2 linked regions of the Fulvivirga ulvae genome follow. The protein of the gene in region 1 interacts with the protein of each later gene in a pairwise test. Links are inferred from orthologs where the notes say so. Each region holds a gene or a part of one and is shown on either strand. Other genes may lie near its edges.

The links. The genes of interacting proteins can lie anywhere in the genome.
Region 2: the proteins of LVD17_RS04515 (region 1) and rlmB interact in binary tests that used the Escherichia coli proteins (3 or more experiments, as listed by UniProt). The link is inferred for Fulvivirga ulvae from one-to-one orthologs.

Annotation. Positions count from the first base shown.
Region 1 is NZ_CP089981.1:1,061,453-1,066,782, forward strand. What follows is about bases 1,130-4,091. They hold LVD17_RS04515 (NAD(P)H-hydrate dehydratase), read right to left. Parts: upstream 3,378-4,091; coding sequence 1,881-3,377; downstream 1,130-1,880. Other genes in these bases: LVD17_RS04510 (T9SS type A sorting domain-containing protein), read right to left, coding at 1,357-1,725; LVD17_RS04520 (NADH-quinone oxidoreductase subunit D), read right to left, coding at 3,379-4,091. In the rest of the region: LVD17_RS04505 (sensor histidine kinase), read left to right, coding at 1-1,089; more of LVD17_RS04520, read right to left, coding at 4,092-4,596; LVD17_RS04525 (NADH-quinone oxidoreductase subunit C), read right to left, coding at 4,597-5,082; LVD17_RS04530 (NADH-quinone oxidoreductase subunit B), read right to left, coding at 5,086-5,330. UniProt on the Escherichia coli protein: Bifunctional enzyme that catalyzes the epimerization of the S- and R-forms of NAD(P)HX and the dehydration of the S-form of NAD(P)HX at the expense of ADP, which is converted to AMP.
Region 2 is NZ_CP089981.1:1,442,693-1,446,768, reverse strand. What follows is about bases 1-2,892. They hold rlmB (23S rRNA (guanosine(2251)-2'-O)-methyltransferase RlmB), read right to left. Parts: upstream 1,871-2,892; coding sequence 1,130-1,870; downstream 1-1,129. Other genes in these bases: LVD17_RS06070 (GWxTD domain-containing protein), read right to left, coding at 1,887-2,892; LVD17_RS06080 (mannose-1-phosphate guanylyltransferase), read left to right, coding at 38-1,108; LVD17_RS06085 (KpsF/GutQ family sugar-phosphate isomerase), read left to right, coding at 1-16. Outside these bases: more of LVD17_RS06070, read right to left, coding at 2,893-3,068; LVD17_RS06065 (class I SAM-dependent methyltransferase), read left to right, coding at 3,178-3,951. UniProt on the Escherichia coli protein: Specifically methylates the ribose of guanosine 2251 in 23S rRNA.

The DNA of each region.
Region 1 (5,330 bases):
TATGGTACTGAGGGAAGACTGGCCACTTACAAATTCAAAGTATTGGCTCCATGGTACCAAACTGCATGGGCCTATGTACTATGGTCTATACTGGCAGGATTCGTTGTTTGGTTTATTACTATTGCCTACTCTGTGAGGGTGCGTACCCAAAGAAAGAAGTTACAGTTAATCGTAGCTGACCGCACTTATGAGGTAATGACACAAAAGAAGGAGATAGAACAGCAGAACCACCTTCTGAAGACCAAGAATGAAGAGATCAGCTTTCAGAAAGATGACATTCAGAAGAAAAATATTCAGTTAAAAGAATCGCAGGAAGAAATACTGAGTATGAACCAAAAGCTGACTGAGCTGAACATGTACCTGGAAAAAAAGGTTGAAAAAAGAACTTCCAAAATCAAGGCGACCCTTAAAAAGCTGCAGCAGATCAACGGTGAACTAGACACTTTTGTATACCGGGCGTCGCACGACCTGAAGGGGCCTATAAGCAGGATCAATGGCATCACTTCTTTAGCTAAACTGGAGTCTCCGGATGATATCAATCTCAAGTATTTTGACATGATTGAACACACAGCTAAGGACATGGAAGTATTACTGTCGAAGCTGGCACAAGTGCATGAGATTATCAACAGCAAGCCTCACAAGGATGAAATTGATATTCCTTCTTTATTGAGCGAAATCAGGGATGTAATTAAATTTCATGATAAAAGCCTGAATACCAAATATTCCTTTGACCTCAGTGTGGTTAACATTACTTCAGACCGGTATCTGCTCAGCATAATTATAAAAAACCTTATTGAGAACGCGTTAATATTCCGCAAAACATCCAACAGCGAGCCTCACCATATTCATATATCCACCAGTATCCATGAGGGTGTATTTGAAATAAGAATTAAAGACAATGGTATCGGAATTCATGCCCCACACTTAAACATGATCTTCCAGATGTTCTTTAGAGGCTCTGATAAGTCAAAGGGCAGTGGTTTGGGTCTGTACCTTGTCAAAATGTGTGTTGATAAGCTTAAAGCCAGCATTGGTGTACAAAGCCAGGAAAATAAATTTACAGAATTTACAGTCAGCATCCCTGTATAGAATCTTCGTCTTTGTGTTTGACAGATAACTGTTTGTAGCAGTTGACAAGCTAACATCAAATAACAATAGCCGCAGTTACTGCTTTTCAGCAGCACGCTTCACATCGCATGTTTTAATTTCCGATCTTTTGCTCCACAGTTCCAGTTCTTCGGCCTGACTCGCTATAGCGGTTTGGCAATGTTTTATAATATAACTGGCAAGGCGAAGCCATTAAAAAAAAGCCCCTCAATTTCTTGAGAGGCACAATTTCAATAACCTGTATTATATTTATCTTTTTAGAAACTTATATGTTTCTTTAAAATATCCCTGATCATCCCGTATAGCCAAGAGGTAATATCCGGGTGCAAGATCTTTAACCTTTAGTCTAAATTCATTTTCTCCTACATTTTCAACAGGAACATCAATTACATTTCCTATTATATTATGTACGGTAAAACTTGTTTTATTAAGTGTTGAATTATTGATTTTAACACTTAGGTAATCAGCTGTTGGGTTGGGAAACATGCTGACTTCGTTTAATTTCTTTTCCAGTGAAGAATCTTTGAAACGCTCAATCTCTCCATTCTGCGCAAAGAGAGAGGTTCCTCCAAAGGTCAATATAAGTGCTGAAAGTACGGTAAGTATAAATATTTTCATGCGCAATCGGGTATCAATTTTTATCAACCATCGAACAAAAACCGATCCACAATTCTTTCTCCCTCACAATTTTTTTGAGCTCCTCTCGTTGCAGACCTCCATTTAAATACGTAGAAACTTTTATAATGTTGTACATATACCAAATAAAAAGAAAATTATCTTATACTCTGATAAGCATTAGGAATAAAATCAACCAGATCAGAAGCGATCATTCCTATTTGACCTGTCACTTCGGCAGCAAGGTCACCAGCCACACCATGTAGATATACCCCCACCTTTGCTGCATTTTCCGGCAGGTACTTCTGAGCAAGCAGTGAGGTTATCATTCCTGTTAACACATCACCAGTGCCTCCACTGGCCATGCCAGGGTTGCCCGAACTGTTAAAATAAACCTCTCCGGAAGGGAGTGCAATAGATGTGTGGGCACCTTTAAGCACAACGATAACATTGTTTTCCCTGGCAAAGGCGGTTTGCTTTTCCAGGCGTTCAAAATCATTCGACCAGTCTCCGGCCAGTCTTTCAAATTCCTTAGGGTGAGGTGTAAGAATAGTACCTGCAGGCAAAACTTCCAGAATTTCACGGTGTTCAGAAATTATATTAAGTCCGTCAGCATCGATAACCAGGGGTTTACCAAATGCCTGGATAGCCTGCATTAAACTATAAACCGTTTCCTGCTCCTTTCCAAGTCCGGGACCAATCCCTAAAGCGTCATATCCGGCTACATCGCCATAGCTGGTGAGGAAATGATCGCCCTCGTCTGGTAATACCATGGCCTCCGGAACTGTAGACTGCATGACACTATAGCCACATCGCGGAATATTCATTGTAAGCAAACCTACCCCGCTACGGAGGGCCGCTTTGGCACATAGTACGGCCGCCCCCATTTTCCCATAGCTACCAGCCATTATCAGCGCGCGCCCATGCGTGCCCTTATGAGCAAATTTGGATCTTTTCTTAAGTACACCTCTGATGGATTCACTTGTCAGCATAAAGTAGTGAGAGGTTTCTCTTTCAACAGCTTCCTGCATGAGACCAATATCTACAATATGCCAATCTCCAACATATTCACTATTTTCGGGCATAAAAAATGCCAGCTTTGGTATTTGAAACGAAACGGTATATTCTGGCTTTACAATTGTGCCTCCTGCTGTATGCTGATCTGAAAATAATCCTGACGCGATATCTATAGCAATTATTGTATTGTCAGAATTATTCATGACCTCTATAACTTCTGCATACAGGCCCTCGACTTCACGGCTCAGGCCAGATCCAAAAATACCGTCTATAACAATATGGTATAGGTTAAAGTCCGGTATCTCATCAGTATTACTGATTGGCACCACGTCTATCAGCCCCTCCAGGCGCTTCTCATTTATTTTAAAATCACCGGAGGCAGAGGCAGATTTTCTGATAACATAAGCCTTTACCTTATAATTTTTCTCATTTAGCAATCGAGCTACCACCAGACCATCTCCTCCGTTATTTCCGGTACCACACACTATTGCCACCTGATACTTAGGACTAAAACGGGCGGTAAACCAACGTGTAAATGCCTTAGCAGCTCGCTCCATCAGGTCAACAGAGCGAATGGGTTCATGCTTTATTGTAAAATCGTCTACATTACGGATCTGGTTGGCAGATAAAACTTTCATATTAACGGTCTACTTCTCCTAATACTATATCGATAGACCCTAATACCGCTATCAGGTCAGCAATAAGGCTCCCTTTTGATAACTCTGAAATGATAGAAAGGTTTACAAAGCAACAAGATCTACCTTTGCACCTGAAAGGAATATCACTTTTCCCGTCAGCCCTAAAAAAGAAACCCAACTCGCCCCTGGGTGTTTCACCCCGTATATAAAAATCCTGGGCCTTTGGTCTTATTTTTTTGGGCACAAGTTCTTGAGGGTCAAATTCTCGGGTTCGTTTATGCTCTTTAGTAAGTTTTTCCAGACACTGCTCAATAATTTTCAGAGACTCATGTATTTCCCTTACACGCACATCCGTTCTGTCCCAGCAATCTCCTACCGTACCAACTTTCCCTTCACCCACTGGAATATCAAAATCGATTTCAGGATAGACAGAATAGCCATCCACCTTTCGCAGGTCATATCGAAGGCCTGAACCACGTAGCATAGGGCCTGTCACACCATAGTTAAGGGCCAGGTCCAAAGGAAGTACTCCTATATTTGCCGTGCGATCAATAAATATCTTATTTTCCATTACAAGCCCTTCCAGCTCGGCCAGCTTTGGCTTTAAGTAGTTGACAAATTCGGCACAGCGCTCCTCAAACCCAACGGGAAGATCGTAAAACAATCCACCTACCCAAATATAATTATACAGCATTCTGGCTCCGCTGGCCCATTCCAGCATACGTTGAATATGTTCACGGTCCCTGATCAGCCAAAAGAACGGTGTAAAAGCCCCAATATCCATGGCATAGGTACCAACAGCTACAAAATGAGATGCTATTCTGTTAAGTTCAGTTACTAAAACACGGATATATTCAACTCTCTTAGGCAACTTGTCTGCTATACCAAGCATTTTTTCGACTCCCATAACATACACATGCTCCGAATTCATAGCAGCCAGGTAATCCATCCGATCCACAAAAGGTATCACCTGATTGTATGGAAGTGATTCTGCATGCTTTTCAAAACACCTGTGAAGATATCCTAAATGTGGTATTACATCTTTTATCACTTCTCCATCGGAAACTACCTCAAGTCTCAATACACCATGTGTAGAGGGGTGCTGAGGACCGAGATTAATAACCATTTCCTCTGACTTCAGGTCTTCCTCGTTATATTTATTGGGTTCTGACTTAATCAGATTATCTTCCCGATATTGATATTGTATTTCGTTGGCCACCTAATATTCTACTTTTATACCTCTGTAATACTCCTGATGCTGATAATCCTTTCGAAGCGGATATCCCTCCCAGTCAGCCGGCATGAGGATCCTGCGGAGATCGGGATGATTTTCAAAGCTTATCCCGAACATGTCGTAAGCCTCTCTTTCATGCCAGTCAGCAGTCTTCCAAATATCACTTACCGAACTTATTTGTGGTTTACTTCTGTCAACTTTCACTTTAATCATCAGCCCTGTTTCGAATGGAACCGAATATAAGTTATAAATAACCTCCATGGTACCTATTTCCGGGCCGTTGTCCAGGCCTGTCAGGCAGGAGAGCATATCAAAATAGGTCAGCTCATTGGTATGCAATTCAAGGCATACGCGATGCACGTCACCCACCCCGATTTCAATAGCCTTGGGTGAGGCGGCTTCATCAACTTCCTTTATGACTGCCTCTCCAAATTTATTTTTGAGTATGGATATGATTTTTTCTATCTCCATAATTTAAGCTTCTTGTTTTTTCAACAATCTCTCAAGAGCCTTGGGTGCCATTAAAGATTCACTTCTTATTTTCTCCTGCAGTTTCAAGAAGCCTCCGATAAGTGCTTCTGGTCTTGGGGGACAACCTGGCACATATACATCCACTGGAATAATCCTGTCTACTCCTTTAACCACATGATAGCCATGCTCCCAGTACGGCCCACCGCAATTAGAACATGACCCCATAGAAATAACATACCGTGGCTCTG
Region 2 (4,076 bases), 380 kb from region 1 along the record:
GGAAGGTATAATATAAATTGTCACTTAAGCTTTAATAATGAAAAACAACTATGTAGTGATCATGGCTGGAGGCATAGGGAGTAGATTCTGGCCCTATAGCAGAAACAACCAGCCAAAGCAGTTTCTGGATATACTTGGAACAGGACGCTCACTATTACAGATGACTTACGACAGGTTTTTACCTATTGTTGATAAAGAAAATATTTATGTAGTAACCAATAATGATTACGCTGCTCTGGTTAAAGAGCAGCTGCCGGAGTTGACAGAGCATCAGATACTTAAAGAGCCTCTGAGGAGAAATACAGCGCCTTGTATTGCTTATGCCTCATATAAAATAGCGAAAAAGAACCCTGAGGCAATTATAACTGTAGCGCCATCTGACCATATTATTTTTCATGAGGATAAATTTTATAACGTCTTAAAGACAGCCATAGCGGCTGCCAGCGGACAAAATAAGTTGCTGACTATAGGATTAAAGCCCAACAGACCTGAGACTGGCTATGGCTACATTCAGTTTTTGGAGTCTAAAGAAAAAGTTAACCGGGTCAAGACTTTCACAGAGAAACCGGAGAGAGATCTTGCTCAGAAATTCTTGGAGAGTGGTGATTTTGTATGGAATTCCGGCATTTTTGTGTGGGGAGTCCAGGCAATCATCCGTGCTTTTGAAGAGTGCCTGCCTGAGATAGCTGAGACCTTTGCTGATATTCAGAAAGCGCTGTATAGTGAGAGGGAGCCGCGTGCCGTGGATGATGCGTACTCTCAGTGTGGGAATATCTCAATTGACTATGGAGTAATGGAGAAGGCAGATAATGTATATGTCGTGCTTGGCGATTTTGGCTGGTCAGACCTTGGCTCATGGAACTCACTTCATGAACTCTCGGAGAAAAATGGAGATTGTAATGTGATCCAGGGGAATGCCATAACTTACGATACCAAAAACAGTATGATCCATGGGCCAAAAGATAAACTCATCATTGTTCAGGGACTGGAGGGTTACCTGGTTGCTGAGTGCGGAAATGTTACCCTGATCTGCAAAAAAGATGAAGAAGCAAAGTTCAGAGACTTTGTAGCTGATGTGAGAGATAAAAAGGGCAAAGAATTTTTGTAAGCGGAGAAGTAGCAGAGGGCTTTAAAACCTCTGCCTTATGGCTTCATAAATGGTTATGGCAGCAGATACCGAAACATTAAGGCTGTCAATTTTACCTTTCATAGGGATACGTCCGCGCAAGTCGGTCAGTTTGAGATACTCCGGAGAGATACCATCTTCTTCGGAGCCAAGTAGTATGGCCACCGGCTGTTTAAAGTTGATGTCATAGACTGATGTATCTGTTTTCTCAGTACAGGCTATGATCTGAATTCCACTTTCTTTGAGAAAGGTTATGGTGTTTTTGAGGTTGTCTACCCGGCATACCGGAATATAATTTAGAGCTCCTGCAGAAGTTTTCATCGCATCACTGTTAATGGCCGCACTGCCCCTGCTGGGAATAATAATGCCGTCCAGTCCTGCACACTCTGCCGTACGGGCTATGGCTCCAAAGTTCCGGACATCGGTTACCCTGTCCAATATGATAAAGAAAGGCTCACGGCCCTCCTGATAAGCCTGATCAATGATATTGTCCAGGGATGCATACCTAACAGCAGAAATGAATGCGATTGCACCCTGGTGGTTTTTTCTGGTCAGGCGATTGAGCTTTTCAATAGGCACCTGCGAAATGGGTACATTATGATCCCTGGCTACTTTAAGCAACTCCTTTATGAGGTCATTGTTTAACTCTTTTTGAATGAGTAGCTTATCGATTTCTTTGCCTGAATTGATGCTTTCAATGATGGCCCTTATTCCAAATATTAAATCCTTCTGATTCTCTTTCAATGTAATTTTTTTAGACTTAAAACCTCCCTTTTCTCCACAAGTCTATCGCCCTGTACCATGAACTCGTATAGCTCTTATCTCTTACCAATACAAAGTGCGATGAAGAAAAAACACTTGCTGTCCTGATGAAGTTGAATTTTAATTTGGGTAAATCCGGAGAAGCCAGATAGAGCCAGGTTTCCTCGCCATTACTTTTTGTAACTTCGTCAGGCGGCCCAAAGATAATATAAATCAAGCCCATATCTGTTTTCCAACCTTCTTTATATGAGGTGAACAGGCGATTTGCGCTTTCAACCCTGTCAAAATAGTTCTTTATTATTGACTTTGCTCTGTCTGGTGATTTGGTTAGGTCCAGCCAAAACTTATCAAAGGCTTTTTTGTCACCATTGATATTTTGCAGTTGCATATTTTCCTCTTTGGTAGTAATGTAGATTAATGGTTCGACCAGATCCTCAAGCTTCGCCAGCTTGGGGTAATACTTGTTTTCGACCCTTATACCTTTACCCTGCTGACTAGACGAGTCTTTTTGAAACAGGAAAAGCCCATGTTTAATAAACGTTAACTTTTGACCACTGGCTACCACAAAGGAGGAATCAATAGGCATGGCTTTGGCAGGAGTTTCTTCTCTGATCGGCATAGGAGGGAGTGCGGGAGGGAAGATATGGTTATAGTAGTAACCATATACCTGGGTACTGTTGTTGAAATGATAAGTACCGGGTGCAACCCATGAAGTAAACTGGATTCTGTCATTACTGTTCCATATAGCTAGTGTGTGGTCAGTGACAGTAAAATCATAGAAATAAGTAAAGCCACTGAATTTACTTTGTACCCTGATAGCACCCAAATTAAGCAGTGCTGAATTAGATATGGAAAACCTGATAGTATGTTGATTTTTTATCTGACCTATATAAGTGCTGTCTATTTTGTCTGTGGCTATTTGCTGTAAATCTGCGGTATAGGCAGTGGTGGTGAAGAAATCAAAGGTATAATCTTTTAACAAGGGCTTACTCTGATTAATTATAAGTCCTATGAAGATGAAAGTAGAGTCACTGTCGGTTATAACTTCGTGCTTTAAATCTATTTCAGAATCAGGATTATATTGGTGGGCGAGGTTGCTGCTGTTTAAGGTAGTTTGTGCGTTTATAAAGGTCCCGTAAGGAGTGAAAGCCAAAATAAAGAAATATCGTAAGAGCTTCATGATTTGTTGGTTTTATTGGAGGAAGTTACTGGATTTGTGTCATAAAATAAAAAACGAATAACAGGTAATTTCTTTATATTTCAAGTAATTTTGCTCAAAAAACTGCGAAATGAGTGTTTATACTACTGAAATTGCTTCTGACAAAATTGCTTCTGACAACCCGATCCATCAGCGACTGCTCAAGGCTTATTACCTGGCTGAAGACTTCGTAAAAGGTGATCTGTTGGAGATCGGTTGTGGTGAAGGCCGTGGTATATCACTTTTAAAAGACAAGAGTACGTCTTATACAGCTATCGACAAGATTGCGAGTGTGCTGGAGGCCTTGAAGGAAAAGTATAATGATGTTACTTTCATTCAGGACAATATACCTCCGTTCGGCAAAGTGGAAAGCAATAGCTATGATGTTATCATCAGCTTTCAGGTAATTGAGCATATCAAAAAAGACAGGCAGTTTTTAGAAGAGATTTATCGTGTGCTTAAGCCGGGTGGTAAGGCTCTCCTCACTACACCCAATATTAAAATGACACTCACCCGAAACCCCTGGCATATCAGGGAATATACAGCTGATCAACTAGAGAGTCTTGCCAAAGAAATATTCCCTAAAGTAGAGATGAAGGGAGTGAGTGGTAATGAAAAGGTGATGGAGTACTATGAAATGAACAAAAAGAGTGTCCGGAAAATAACGCGTTTTGACATTTTTAACTTGCAGTACAGGCTACCGGCTTCATTGCTAAGGATACCTTATGACCTGCTCAATCGCATGAATAGAAATAAACTGAAAGACAGTAACGATAGCCTCGTTAATGACATCCATCACTCTGACTACCTTCTGTCTGACGATGCCGATAAAGCTTTGGACTTGTTTCTTATCGTTGAAAAATAAGAGGGCAATAGAAAAGTTAGACCAATCACTCCCAGCTTATAGCATTCACCTCTCCTCCTGAGAGAATTTTCCGTGAGAGCTTGATGTAGCATGATATTCTTCGAGCAACCTTGCTATTCTTGTGG